Regions from separate parts of the Variovorax nitratireducens genome, predicted to be linked through region 1. Evidence: riboswitches for the same ligand, from Rfam matches in the RefSeq annotation. Region 1 holds a riboswitch; the other holds the start of a gene.

What was found. A riboswitch is a leader RNA that binds a small molecule or an ion and turns the genes downstream of it on or off. The one in region 1 is predicted to bind glycine.
Region 2: it holds a riboswitch for glycine, as region 1 does, so the genes downstream of both, gcvT (glycine cleavage system aminomethyltransferase GcvT) here and ACSFA8_RS00325 (D-amino acid dehydrogenase) in region 1, are expected to answer to the same signal.

What each region holds. Positions count from the first base shown of each region.
Region 1 covers NZ_JBPJZO010000001.1:63,575-68,886, reverse strand. The annotation lists gene ACSFA8_RS00340 (MFS transporter) at 1-1,374, opposite strand, end outside; gene ACSFA8_RS00335 (hypothetical protein) at 1,433-2,302, opposite strand; gene ACSFA8_RS00330 (helix-turn-helix domain-containing protein) at 2,426-3,157, shown strand; glycine riboswitch at 3,167-3,255, shown strand; glycine riboswitch at 3,274-3,379, shown strand; gene ACSFA8_RS00325 (D-amino acid dehydrogenase) at 3,405-4,673, shown strand; gene ACSFA8_RS00320 (FIST signal transduction protein) at 4,772-5,312, opposite strand, start outside.
Region 2 covers NZ_JBPJZO010000011.1:62,810-68,121, reverse strand. The annotation lists gene ACSFA8_RS21820 (Bug family tripartite tricarboxylate transporter substrate binding protein) at 1-460, opposite strand, end outside; gene ACSFA8_RS21815 (amidase) at 522-1,997, opposite strand; gene ACSFA8_RS21810 (LysR family transcriptional regulator) at 2,114-3,025, shown strand; gene ACSFA8_RS21805 (hypothetical protein) at 3,105-3,614, shown strand; glycine riboswitch at 3,647-3,737, shown strand; glycine riboswitch at 3,750-3,850, shown strand; gene gcvT (glycine cleavage system aminomethyltransferase GcvT) at 3,896-5,065, shown strand; gene gcvH (glycine cleavage system protein GcvH) at 5,107-5,312, shown strand, end outside.

The DNA of each region.
Region 1 (5,312 bases):
TTCGCCACGCACCTTGAAGCGATAAACGAAGTGCGACAGCACCCACGAAACGAAGCGCAGCAGGTATTCCGGCACCAGCATGAAGATGTAGAACGCCACCACCGCGTTGGCGATCCCGGTGAACAGGAAGATCTGCGGAATGGTGAAGCCGGCGCCGAGCAGCGCACCGGCGATGACCGAACTGCCGATCATGAAGAGGGCATTGAGGATGTTGTTGGCGGCGATGATCCGCGCGCGGTGCGTGGGCTGGCTGCGCAGCTGGATGAGCGCATACATCGGCACGCTGTAGAGCCCGGCGAACAGCGACAGCAGCCCGAGATCGGCCATCACGCGCCAGTGCGCCGGCTGCCGCACGAAAGCACCGAGCCCCATCTCGGCCGCTGGCGGCAATGCGCGCGAGGCAAAGTAGAGATCGATGGCAAACACGCTCATGCCGATTGCGCCCAGCGGCACCAGGCCGATCTCGACCTGGCGGCGCGACAGCGTTTCGCAGAGCAGCGAACCGATGCCGATGCCGACCGAGAACACCACCAGCAACAGCGAAGCCACCTGTTCGTTGCCGTGCAGCACCTCCTTGGCGAAGCTCGGGAACTGGCTCAGGAACACCGCGCCGAAGAACCACATCCACGAGATGCCGAGCAGCGAACGGAACACCACGATGTTGCCGTGCGCCAGCTTCAGGTTGCGCCACGTCTCGCTGAAAGGGTTCCAGTTGATGACCAGGCCCGGATCGGTGGCCGGTGCGGGCGGGATGGCCTGCGCGACGCCGCGGCCGACCAGTGCAAGCAGCACGCATGCCACCGCCACCGTGGTGTGTCCGATGCCCGGCATCGCAACCAGCAGCCCGCCCGCCACCTGCCCCAGCAGGATCGCGACGAAGGTGCCCATCTCGACCATGCCGTTGCCGCCGGTGAGCTCGCGCGCATCGAGCACCTGCGGCAGGTAGGCGAACTTGACCGGCCCGAACAGAGTGGAATGCAGCCCCATGAGAAACACGCAGCCCAGCAATACCGCCGCATCGGCACGGACGAAGCCCCAGGCCGCGAGCAGCATGATCGCGATCTCGAGGTTCTTGACGAAGCGGATCATCTTCGTCTTGTCGAACTTGTCGGTGAGCTGGCCGGCCGTCGCCGAGAACAACAGGAAGGGCAGGATGAACAGCGCGCCGATCGCCAGCCCCGCCATTGCCGGCGGCATCCAGCTCAACTGGAGCTGGTAGGTCACCATCACAGTGAAGGCGAACTTGAACAGGTTGTCGTTAGCCGCGCCGGCGAACTGTGTCCAGAAGAACGGCGCGAAACGCCGCTGGCCGAGCAACGCAAACTGGTTGGCATGCGCTTCGGTGGCGGGGGCAGCGGCAGTCGTTGTTGTCATGAATCGTTGTGCCTCGTGGTGCCTCGACATGGCCGGGACGGCGTTCGCAGCGCGGCCTTCACGCCGTAGCGGTCGGTGCGCCCGGATTGTGCCGCAGGAGCGTGTGGCGCTCTGCCGTGCGCAGCGTCAGCAGCACCGGGAGCGCTGCCAGGGCAGCGGTCAGGTGCTTGAGGCTGTGGCCCGACACCAGCTGCGCGGTGGCCTCGTAGACCGCACCGTCGGCCATCTCGAACAGCTTTGCCGTCGCGTAGAAGAAGATCACCCAGCCGAGCCGCAGGCCCCACGCGCCGGCTACCGGTCGCAGCAACGCCAGCCCAAGCACCAGCAGCATGCCGCCGAACTGCACCACCGCCCAGGGCATCACGTTGCGCGTCTCGTGGTAGACCGCCACCGCCAGCAGACCGGCGGCCAGCGTGAACCAGGCGGCCGGCCAGCCGGCACGGTGGCTGACCCGCTCGCACACGGCCATGCCGATGAGACCTGCAAACGCCACCGCCATGCCGGCGCGATCCGCGGCAAGGCGCAGCGCATCGGGCTGGAGGTGATAGAAGACCGACCCCGCTGCGGTGAGGATCAAGCCCGCGAAGAACAGCCAGGCGCAGTCGAGCGCGTCGATCGGCGGCTCGACCAGCGCGTGGGGGCGCGTCGGCATCGCGGCTTGTGCCCGCTCGTGCGCATGGTCGAGCCAGTGCAGCCGGATCAGGCCCCACAGGCCGATCGCGAAGAACGGCAGGTTGCTCAACACATCCATCGCGTTCGGCAGGCCGCGCCATTCGCGGCTGTCGGCCAACAGGGTGCCGCCGCCAGCCCGCGCCGGCAGTTCCGGCCCGAACAGCGCTAGCAGCGTGAACAACACAAGGACGCCGAGCAGGCCGGCCTCACGCGGTTGCAGGCTGGCGAACGGGCGGCGCACGGAGAAGAAATTCATGGCAGGGCTCCGGTAGGTGGTGTGCGGCGGAATGTAGGTTGTCAACCTGGCCCGGGGCATCGAAAATCGATACGGAGCACTTTTTTACGACTTTCAGTATCAAAAAGAGGTACCCAATCCATCATGAGCACCACCGTCGACCTCGTCCTCGCCCTCAAGAACGAACTCAAGAGCGCCCGCATGACCTACGCCGACCTGGCGCGCTCGCTCGACATGGCCGAGTCCAGCGTCAAGCGCATGCTGGCCAAGGGCGACATGCCGCTGTCGCGGGTCGATGCCATCTGCCGCGCGCTCAAGCTCGACTTTGCCGAACTCGCGCGGCGCGTGGCTGATGCCCAGCCGCTGCTGAAGGAACTGACGCACGAGCAGGAGAAAGCCGTGGTCAAGGACAAGAAGCTGCTGCTGGTGGCCATCAACGTGCTGAGCCAGTGGACGCTGGAGCAGATCACGGGCGCCTACCGCATCACCGAGGCCGAATGCATCGTCTGTTTTGCCCAGCTCGACCGGATCGGCATCATCGAGCTGCGGCCGATGAACCGCTACCGCCTCAAGTTGGCCAAGACCTTCCGCTGGCGGCCGCACGGGCCCTTCATGGAGTTCTTTCGCGACAACGTGGTGCTCGACTACTACCGCGGCGGCTTCGACGGCCCGGCCGAAGCGCTGATGCTGGTGCACGGCACCATCAGCCGGGCGCTGGCGCCGTCGTTCCGCGAACGGCTGCAGCGGGTTGCGCAGGACTTCGCGCAACAGCACCAGACCGACCAGAAGATCGCCGAGAAAGACCGCGAGGGCTACACGCTGGTGTTGGGCATGCGCAACTGGGAGTTCGAGGCGTTCACGCGGCTGCGCCGGTAACGGCTAAACTCGGGCTCTGCAGGAGAGCGGGCCGCGCCAAGCGGCCCCACCGAAGGCGCAAACTCCCATGAACGCTCAGGTAAACCGGTCGATCCCGGTTGCGTACTGCACACATTGAAACGCCGTCTGGAGAGCCATCACATCCTGTGATGCACCGAAGGAGCAAGGCCACTGCGGGCGCAGCGGCTGAATCTCTCAGGTACCAAGGACAGGGGGAGCGGCCACCTTCTATCGAAGAGGCTCTTCCATGCGTGTGATCGTTCTCGGCGCCGGCTTGCTCGGCGTCACCTCGGCCTATTACCTCCAGCAACTCGGCCACGAAGTGACCGTGATCGACCGGCAAGCCACGCCGGCCGCCGAAACCAGCTTTGCCAACGGCGGGCAAATATCCGTCAGCCATGCCGAGCCCTGGGCCAACCCGAGCGCGCCGCTCAAGGTGCTGCAATGGCTCGGCAAGGAAGACGCGCCGCTGCTGTTCCGCATCCGCGCCGACAGGCGCCAGTGGCTCTGGGGCCTGCAGTTCCTGCGCGAATGCACGCCGGCCCGCACCCGGCACAACATCGCGCAGATCGTGCGCCTGGGCAGCTACAGCCGCGACATGCTGCAGGCGCTGCGCCGCGAGGCCGGCATCGCGTACCACGAGCGCACCGAAGGCATCCTGCACTTCTACACGACGCAAAAAGAGTTCGACGGCGCGCTCAAGCCGGCCGAACAGATGCGTGCCCTCGGCTGCGAGCGACAGGTGATTTCGGCCGACGAGGCGGTGCGGATCGAGCCCGCGCTGGCCCACATCCGCCCGCAGCTGGCCGGCGCCACCTACACGGCCGAAGACGAGTCGGGCGACGCCAACCGCTTCGCGCGCGAGCTGGTCAAGCTCTGCGAAGCGGCCGGCGTCAGGTTCCTGATGAGCCACACGGTCACTGCGATCCGCGAGGCCGGCGGCAAGATCGAGCACGTCGAGGCAACCGACAGCGAAGGCCGCTTCCAGCGCATCGTGGGCGACGCCTATGTGCTCGCGATGGGCTCGCTGAGTCCGATCTACGCCGCGCCGCTCGGCATCCGCCTGCCGATCTACCCGGCCAAGGGCTACTCGGTGACGATGCCGGTCAAGGACGCCTCGAAGGCGCACCAGGTTTCGCTGACCGACGACGAGTTCAAGCTCGTGTTCTCGCGCTACACCGCCGCCGACGGCGACCGCCTGCGCATCGCCGGAACGGCCGAACTCAATGGCTACGATCGCGACCTGAACCGCGTGCGCTGCGAAGCGATCGTGCGCCGCGTCGAGCAGCTGTTCCCGGGCGCGGGTGATGCCTCGCAGGCCCAGTTCTGGACCGGTCTGCGCCCCGCCACGCCGAGCAACGTGCCACTGATCGGCAAGACGAAGCTGCCCAACTTCTTCCTGAACACCGGCCACGGCACGCTGGGCTGGACGCACTCGTGCGGCTCCGGCAGATCGATCGCGCGCATCGTGAGCGGGCTCGCGCCCGAGGTGGACTTCGCGTTCACGCAGGGCTGAGGCCGCTGCCCTGCTGGCGCCGCTCGCGGCCAGCGCCGCCGATCTGCGCGTGGCCGTGGCCGACGGCCCGGCCGCGCGCGTTGTCGGCCTGAGAAGGCTCAGTCGGAGGTGAACACGGTGAGCACGCCGGTGTAGCCATACAGGTGGTGCCGCGCAATTTCGCCGGCGGCGAAGAAGCCGACCAGCGGCACGTCGCCGAGCGCATGGCGCACGATCTGCAACTCGGCACCTGGTGCGCCGAAGTGCGGGCCACCGCGGCCCGAGCAACTCACGTACACCGCCCCGGCGACGCGGCGCGCCGGGTGCGGCGCGCGCTCGGCCTCGCCGGCTGCGATGGCGGTTGCGGTTTCGAGCGTCTGCTCTTCGGGCTCCAGCTCTTCGCGGATCTCGGCGCAGATGCGCATGAGGTCGGCGCGCGCGGCCTGTGCGCTGCGCCGGCAGAAGCTCATGCGCATGCCGGCTTCGGCCCGGTCGGCGATGGCGACGCCGCGCCGTGCGGGGTCGAGCCCGATGATGTGGCGCACCAGCACGTCGGCGCCAAGGTCGCCGGTGCGGCGCACGCCGTCATTGCCGGCATCGACCAGACCGATCAACGTGGCGCGCACGGCGTCGATGGCTTCCTGCGGTTCGTCGAGCGAC
Region 2 (5,312 bases), on a different contig from region 1:
GCGCGGCCTTGGCCTGGGCCACGATGTCCTTGAGCGAGGCGCCCGGCGTGTCCTTGCCGGCCACCAGCAGCAGCCCCATGTCGGCCACCAGGCCCAGCGGCGTGAAGCTGCGGATCGGGTCATAGGGCAGGTTCGTGCGGATGGCGGGGTTCAGCGTGAGTGTGGTGCTGGCGCCCAGCAGCAGCGTGTAGCCGTCGGCCGGCGCCTTGGCCACCAGCGAGGCCGCAACCACCGTGCCGGCGCCCGCCCGGTTCTCGACCACTATGGGCTGGCCGAGCTTCTCGCCCATCGAACTGGCCAGCAGCCGGCCCAGGATGTCGGTGGCGCCACCCGGCGCGAAGGGCACGACCAGCTTGATGGGGCGCTCGGGGTAGCCCTGCGCCAGCACGGTGGACGGCGCGGCACATGCCGCAGCGGCTGCCAGCAGGCAGGAGAGAAAGCGGGTACGGGTCAGCGGCATGGTGCGAAGCTCCAGGTTGGCAAAAGGTGCAGGGCAAAGGGCAAAGCAAGAAACGAGGCGTTCAGCCGAGCAAGGGGCTGCGCACCCGCGCATGGCCGCTGGCCTGGTCGTAGGCATGGCCGAGTTGCAGCACGGCCATGTCGGCCTGTGCCGGGCCGATGATCTGCAGGCCTGCCGGCAGCCCGCCCGCACCGAAGCCGGCGGGCGCGGCCAACGCCGGCAGGCCGGCCATGGTGGCGGGCACCACGGCCTGCATCCAGCGGTGGTAGGTGTCCATGGCGCGGCCGCCCACCTCGTGCGGCCAGTCGAGCGCCACGTCGAAGGGGAACACCTGTGCCGAGGGCATCACCAGGAAGTCGTACTGCGCGAACAGGCCGTGCAGCACCTGGTACCAGGCCGAGCGCGTGCGCGCGGCGTCGTACACCTGCATGCCACTTAGTTGCAGGCCGCGCTCGATCTCCCACACCGCCTCGGGCTTGAGCAGCCCGCGCGTCGCGGCGTCGCGGTAAAGCCCCGCGTTGGCGCCCGCCACGGCGAAGCTGCGCAGGTCGATCCAGGCTCGCCACATCTGCTCCAGGTCGAACCGCGGCAGCACCGCCTCGACCGTGCAGCCCACCGCCTCGAAATGCCGCAGCGCCTGCGTGCAGGTGTCGAGCACGCCTGGCTCGGTCGGCAGGTGGCCGCCCAGGTCGCCGAGCCAGCCGATGCGCATGCCACGGAAATCGCGCGCCAGCGGCTGCTTCAGGAAGTCGACGCCCTCGGCGTGCCGATGCGTGAGCGGAAGGCGCGCGTCGAAACCAGCCTGCACCGACAGCAGCATCGCCAAGTCGGGAATGTCGCGTGCCATCGGCCCGGCCACGCTGAACTGCTGGAAGAACACCTCCTCGGTCGGCCCGTGCGGCACGCAGCCGATGGAGGTGCGCAGGCCATACACGTTGTTGAAGGCCGCCGGCGTGCGCAGCGAGCCCATCATGTCGGAGCCGTCGGCCACCGGCAGCATGCGCAGTGCCACCGCCACGCCCGCGCCGCCGCTGCTGCCGCCCGCCGAGCGCGCCGGGTCGAAGGCGTTGCGCGTGGCGCCGTACACCGGGTTGTAGGTGTGGCCGCCCAGGCCGAACTCCGGCGTGTTGGTGCGCCCGACGAACAGCGCGCCGCCCGCGCGCATGCGCTCGAACACCACCGCATCGGCCGGCGTAACCTGACCGCGGAAGATCGGCGAGCCCCGGGTTGTGACCATGCCGGCCACCGGCATGATGTCCTTGGGCGCCTGCGGAAATCCGTGCAGCGGGCCGAGGCTGCGGCCCTGCGCCAGCTGCGCGTCGCGCTGCACGGCCTGGGCGTGCAGCGTCTCGCGGTCGGCAGCGGCCACGATGGCATTGACCACTGGATTGAAGCGGTCGATCTGCGCCAGGAACGCATCGAGCACTTCCACGCACGAGACCTTGCGGGCATGGATGGCGCGCGACAGCGCGGTGGCCGTGAGATCCACGATGCCCGATGCGCGGGCCGCAACTGGGGCGGAGGGGGAAATCTGCATGCGTTTCCAAGGGAAATGTGACGGGATGGAGCCAGAATAAGCTGCCGCCAGCTTGACGACAATCGCCGTTTGTTTCAGGTACCTTTGCGTTTTACGCAAACCTCCGAGGGCCTTCGATGCGTTCCAGCCGACTTCAGGACACCGCCCTGCGCTACTTTCTCGAGGTCGTGCGCAGCGGCTCGGTCAGCGAAGCCGCCGGGCGGCTCAGCGTGTCACCCTCGGCGGTGAGCCGGCAGGTCGCGGCGCTGGAAGAACTGCTGGGCGTACCGCTGTTCGAGCGCCACGCGCGCGGCATGTCGCCCAGTGCGGCCGGGGAACTGCTGGCCGCGCATGCGCGCCGAGGCGCCATGGAAGCCGACCGCGTGGTGTCAGACATCCAGGCGCTGCAGGGGCTGCGGCGCGGGTTGGTGCGCCTGGGCAGTTCGTCGGGCTTCGCGATCGAGTTCCTGCCGCGGGTGATGGCCGGATTCCGCGCAAACTACCCGGGCATCCTGTTTCACCTGCGGGTGGTCGCTCCCGCCCAGGTGACCACCGCCGTCCTCAACGGCGACGTGGACATCGGCCTCACCTACAGCCGCGCCGCCGAACGCGACATCCACGTGCAGCACATGCAGGTGGCGCCGGTGTACGCCATCATGCGGCCCGACCACGCACTGGCGCGCTTTCCCACGGTCACGCTGACGCAGATGCACCCGCACCCGATCGCCCTGCCCGAGCGCGACAACACCGTGCGCCAGTTGTTCGACATCGGCTGCAGCCAGCGCCGCCTGGTGTTCGACCCGGTGCTGGTCAGCGACCATTTCGAGTCGCTCACCAACTTCGTGCTGCACGGCGGCGGGCTGTCGATATCGGGTGAGGTGACGGTGCGCGACCGCGTGCGGCGCGGCGAGCTGCATGCGGCGCCGATCCGCGAGCGCGGCATGAACGGCCGCGCGATCGAGGTGCAGACCCTGGCCGGGCGCACCTTGCCGCAGGGCATCGTCGCGTTCCTCGAGTATTTGCGTGCGCAACTGTCGCCGCCCGCGTGATCGCGGCGCCGGCGGTTCACGAAGATGTAACCAGCGGGCGCCATGCTGCGGCCTTCCATTTCCGAAAGAGCCGCCTGCCATGTTTCCCACCAAAACCGACAAGGCGCGCGACGAGCTGCAAGGCGGCCAGCGCACCCTGAGCCAGCGCGAGCGCGCGCTGCTGCTGATGGCTGACGGCCGGCGTTCGCTGACCGACTTCAGCCCCCTGTTCCCCAACCGGGGCGAGGCCAGGGACGCGATCCGGGCCCTGGCGCAGCGCGGCTACCTGCACGAGCCGCCGGCCGCCGCGCAACCCGCGGCCGAGCCGATCCGCCCCGCGGCCGCGGCCGACACATTCGACGGCAAGCGCTCGCTGGCCACCACGCGCATGTTCCTGTTCGACATCTGCGAGCGCATGTTCGTGCGGCGCGACCCCGGGTTCGCGCTGCAGATGCGCGACGCCCTGCGCGAAGCCCGCGACCGCGAGGCGATGCTGGCCATCGCCGCACTGATGCTCGCCGAGGTCGAGAAGACCGCCGGCGCGGAGCGCGCCGAATCGCTGCGGGAGCGCATCGACCGGCTGCTGCCGCCGGCCGAATTCGTGCACTGACGCGAAACCCCTCGCTTCGCGATCCACTACACTCGCCAGGGTCAGGAGAGCGCCCCGCCAGCCGGGGCCGCCGAAGGCGCAGGAACCCTCCGAACGCTCAGGCAAAAGGACTGACAAGACGCTCGCGCAATCGGGCGTTTCCTTGCTGGAGAGAGGCCGATCCGCGTCGGCCCACCGAAGGAGCAAACCCCGATCGTGGGGCGAATCTCTCAGGTACCAGGGACAGCAGGGGTGGCCCATGGCGTCGCGCCATGGAATTCGACTGCCCCAATGAAAACCCCATGGCCGCTCCGTCCGACAACGCAACGCTTCTGAAGACCCCGCTCCACGGCCTCCACGTCGAGCTTGGCGCCCGCATGGTGCCCTTCGCGGGCTATTCGATGCCGGTGCAGTACCCGGCCGGCCTGATGGCCGAGCACAGGCACACGCGCGATGCGGCCGGCCTGTTCGACATCTCGCACATGGGCCAGTTGCGGCTCAGTGGCCCGGACGCAGCCGCCGCGTTCGAGAGCCTGATGCCGGTCGACGTGATCGATCTGCCGGTCGGCAAGCAGCGCTACGGCCTGCTGCTGAACGACGCGGGCGGCATCCTCGACGACCTGATGTTCTTCCGGGAGCGCGACGATTCGCTCTTCGTGATCGTCAACGGCGCCTGCAAGGTCGACGATATCGCCCACATCACGGCGAAGATCGGCGCGCGCTGCGCGGTGCAGCCGCTGCCCGACCATGCGCTGCTGGCGCTGCAGGGCCCGCAGGCGGCGGCCCTGCTTTCGGCCCTGTCGCCCGGCATCGAGCGCTTCGTGTTCATGACGGGCGGCAGCGTGAAGATCGGCGGCATCGATGCCTTCGTCACGCGCAGCGGCTACACGGGGGAGGACGGCTTCGAGATCTCCGTCGCGGCCGCCGACGCCGAGGCGCTGGCGCGGCTGCTGCTCGCGCAACCGGCGGTCAAGCCGATCGGCCTGGGCGCGCGCAACTCGCTGCGGCTGGAGGCCGGCCTCTGCCTCTATGGCAGCGACATCGACACCACCACCACGCCGGTCGAGGCCTCGCTCAACTGGGCGATGCAGAAGGTGCGCCGGGCCGGCGGCGCGCGCGCAGGCGGTTTTCCGGGCGCCGAGAAAGTGCTGGCGCAGCTGGCGGTGGCCAGCACTGGAGCGGCCGGCACCACGGATCACAAGACGCTGACGCGCAAGCGGGTCGGCCTGGTCGCGCTGGAGCGCGTGCCGGTGCGCGACGGCTCGCCGCTCGAATCCTTCGAAGGCCACCCGATCGGGCAGGTCACCAGCGGCCTGCTCGGCCCGACCGCCGACCGGCCGGTCGCGATGGGCTATGTGGCCACTGCGTTCTCGGCTCCCGGCACGCGCATGCAGGCCATCGTGCGCGGCAAGCCCGTGCCGATGGAGGTGACCACGATGCCGTTCGTGCCCACCCGGTACTTTCGCGGCTGAAAAAAACTTTCTTGCATCCATCTTTCTTCAGGAGCTTTTCGATGACCGTCAAATACACCAAAGACCACGAGTGGGTCGAATCCACCGGCAGCGACGCCGCCACCGTCGGCATCACCGTGCATGCACAGGATGCCCTGGGCGACGTGGTGTTCGTCGACCTGCCCGAAGTCGGCAAGACCTTCGCGCAGGGCGAAGTTGCCGGCGTGGTCGAGTCGGTCAAGGCCGCAGCCGATGTGTTCATGCCGGT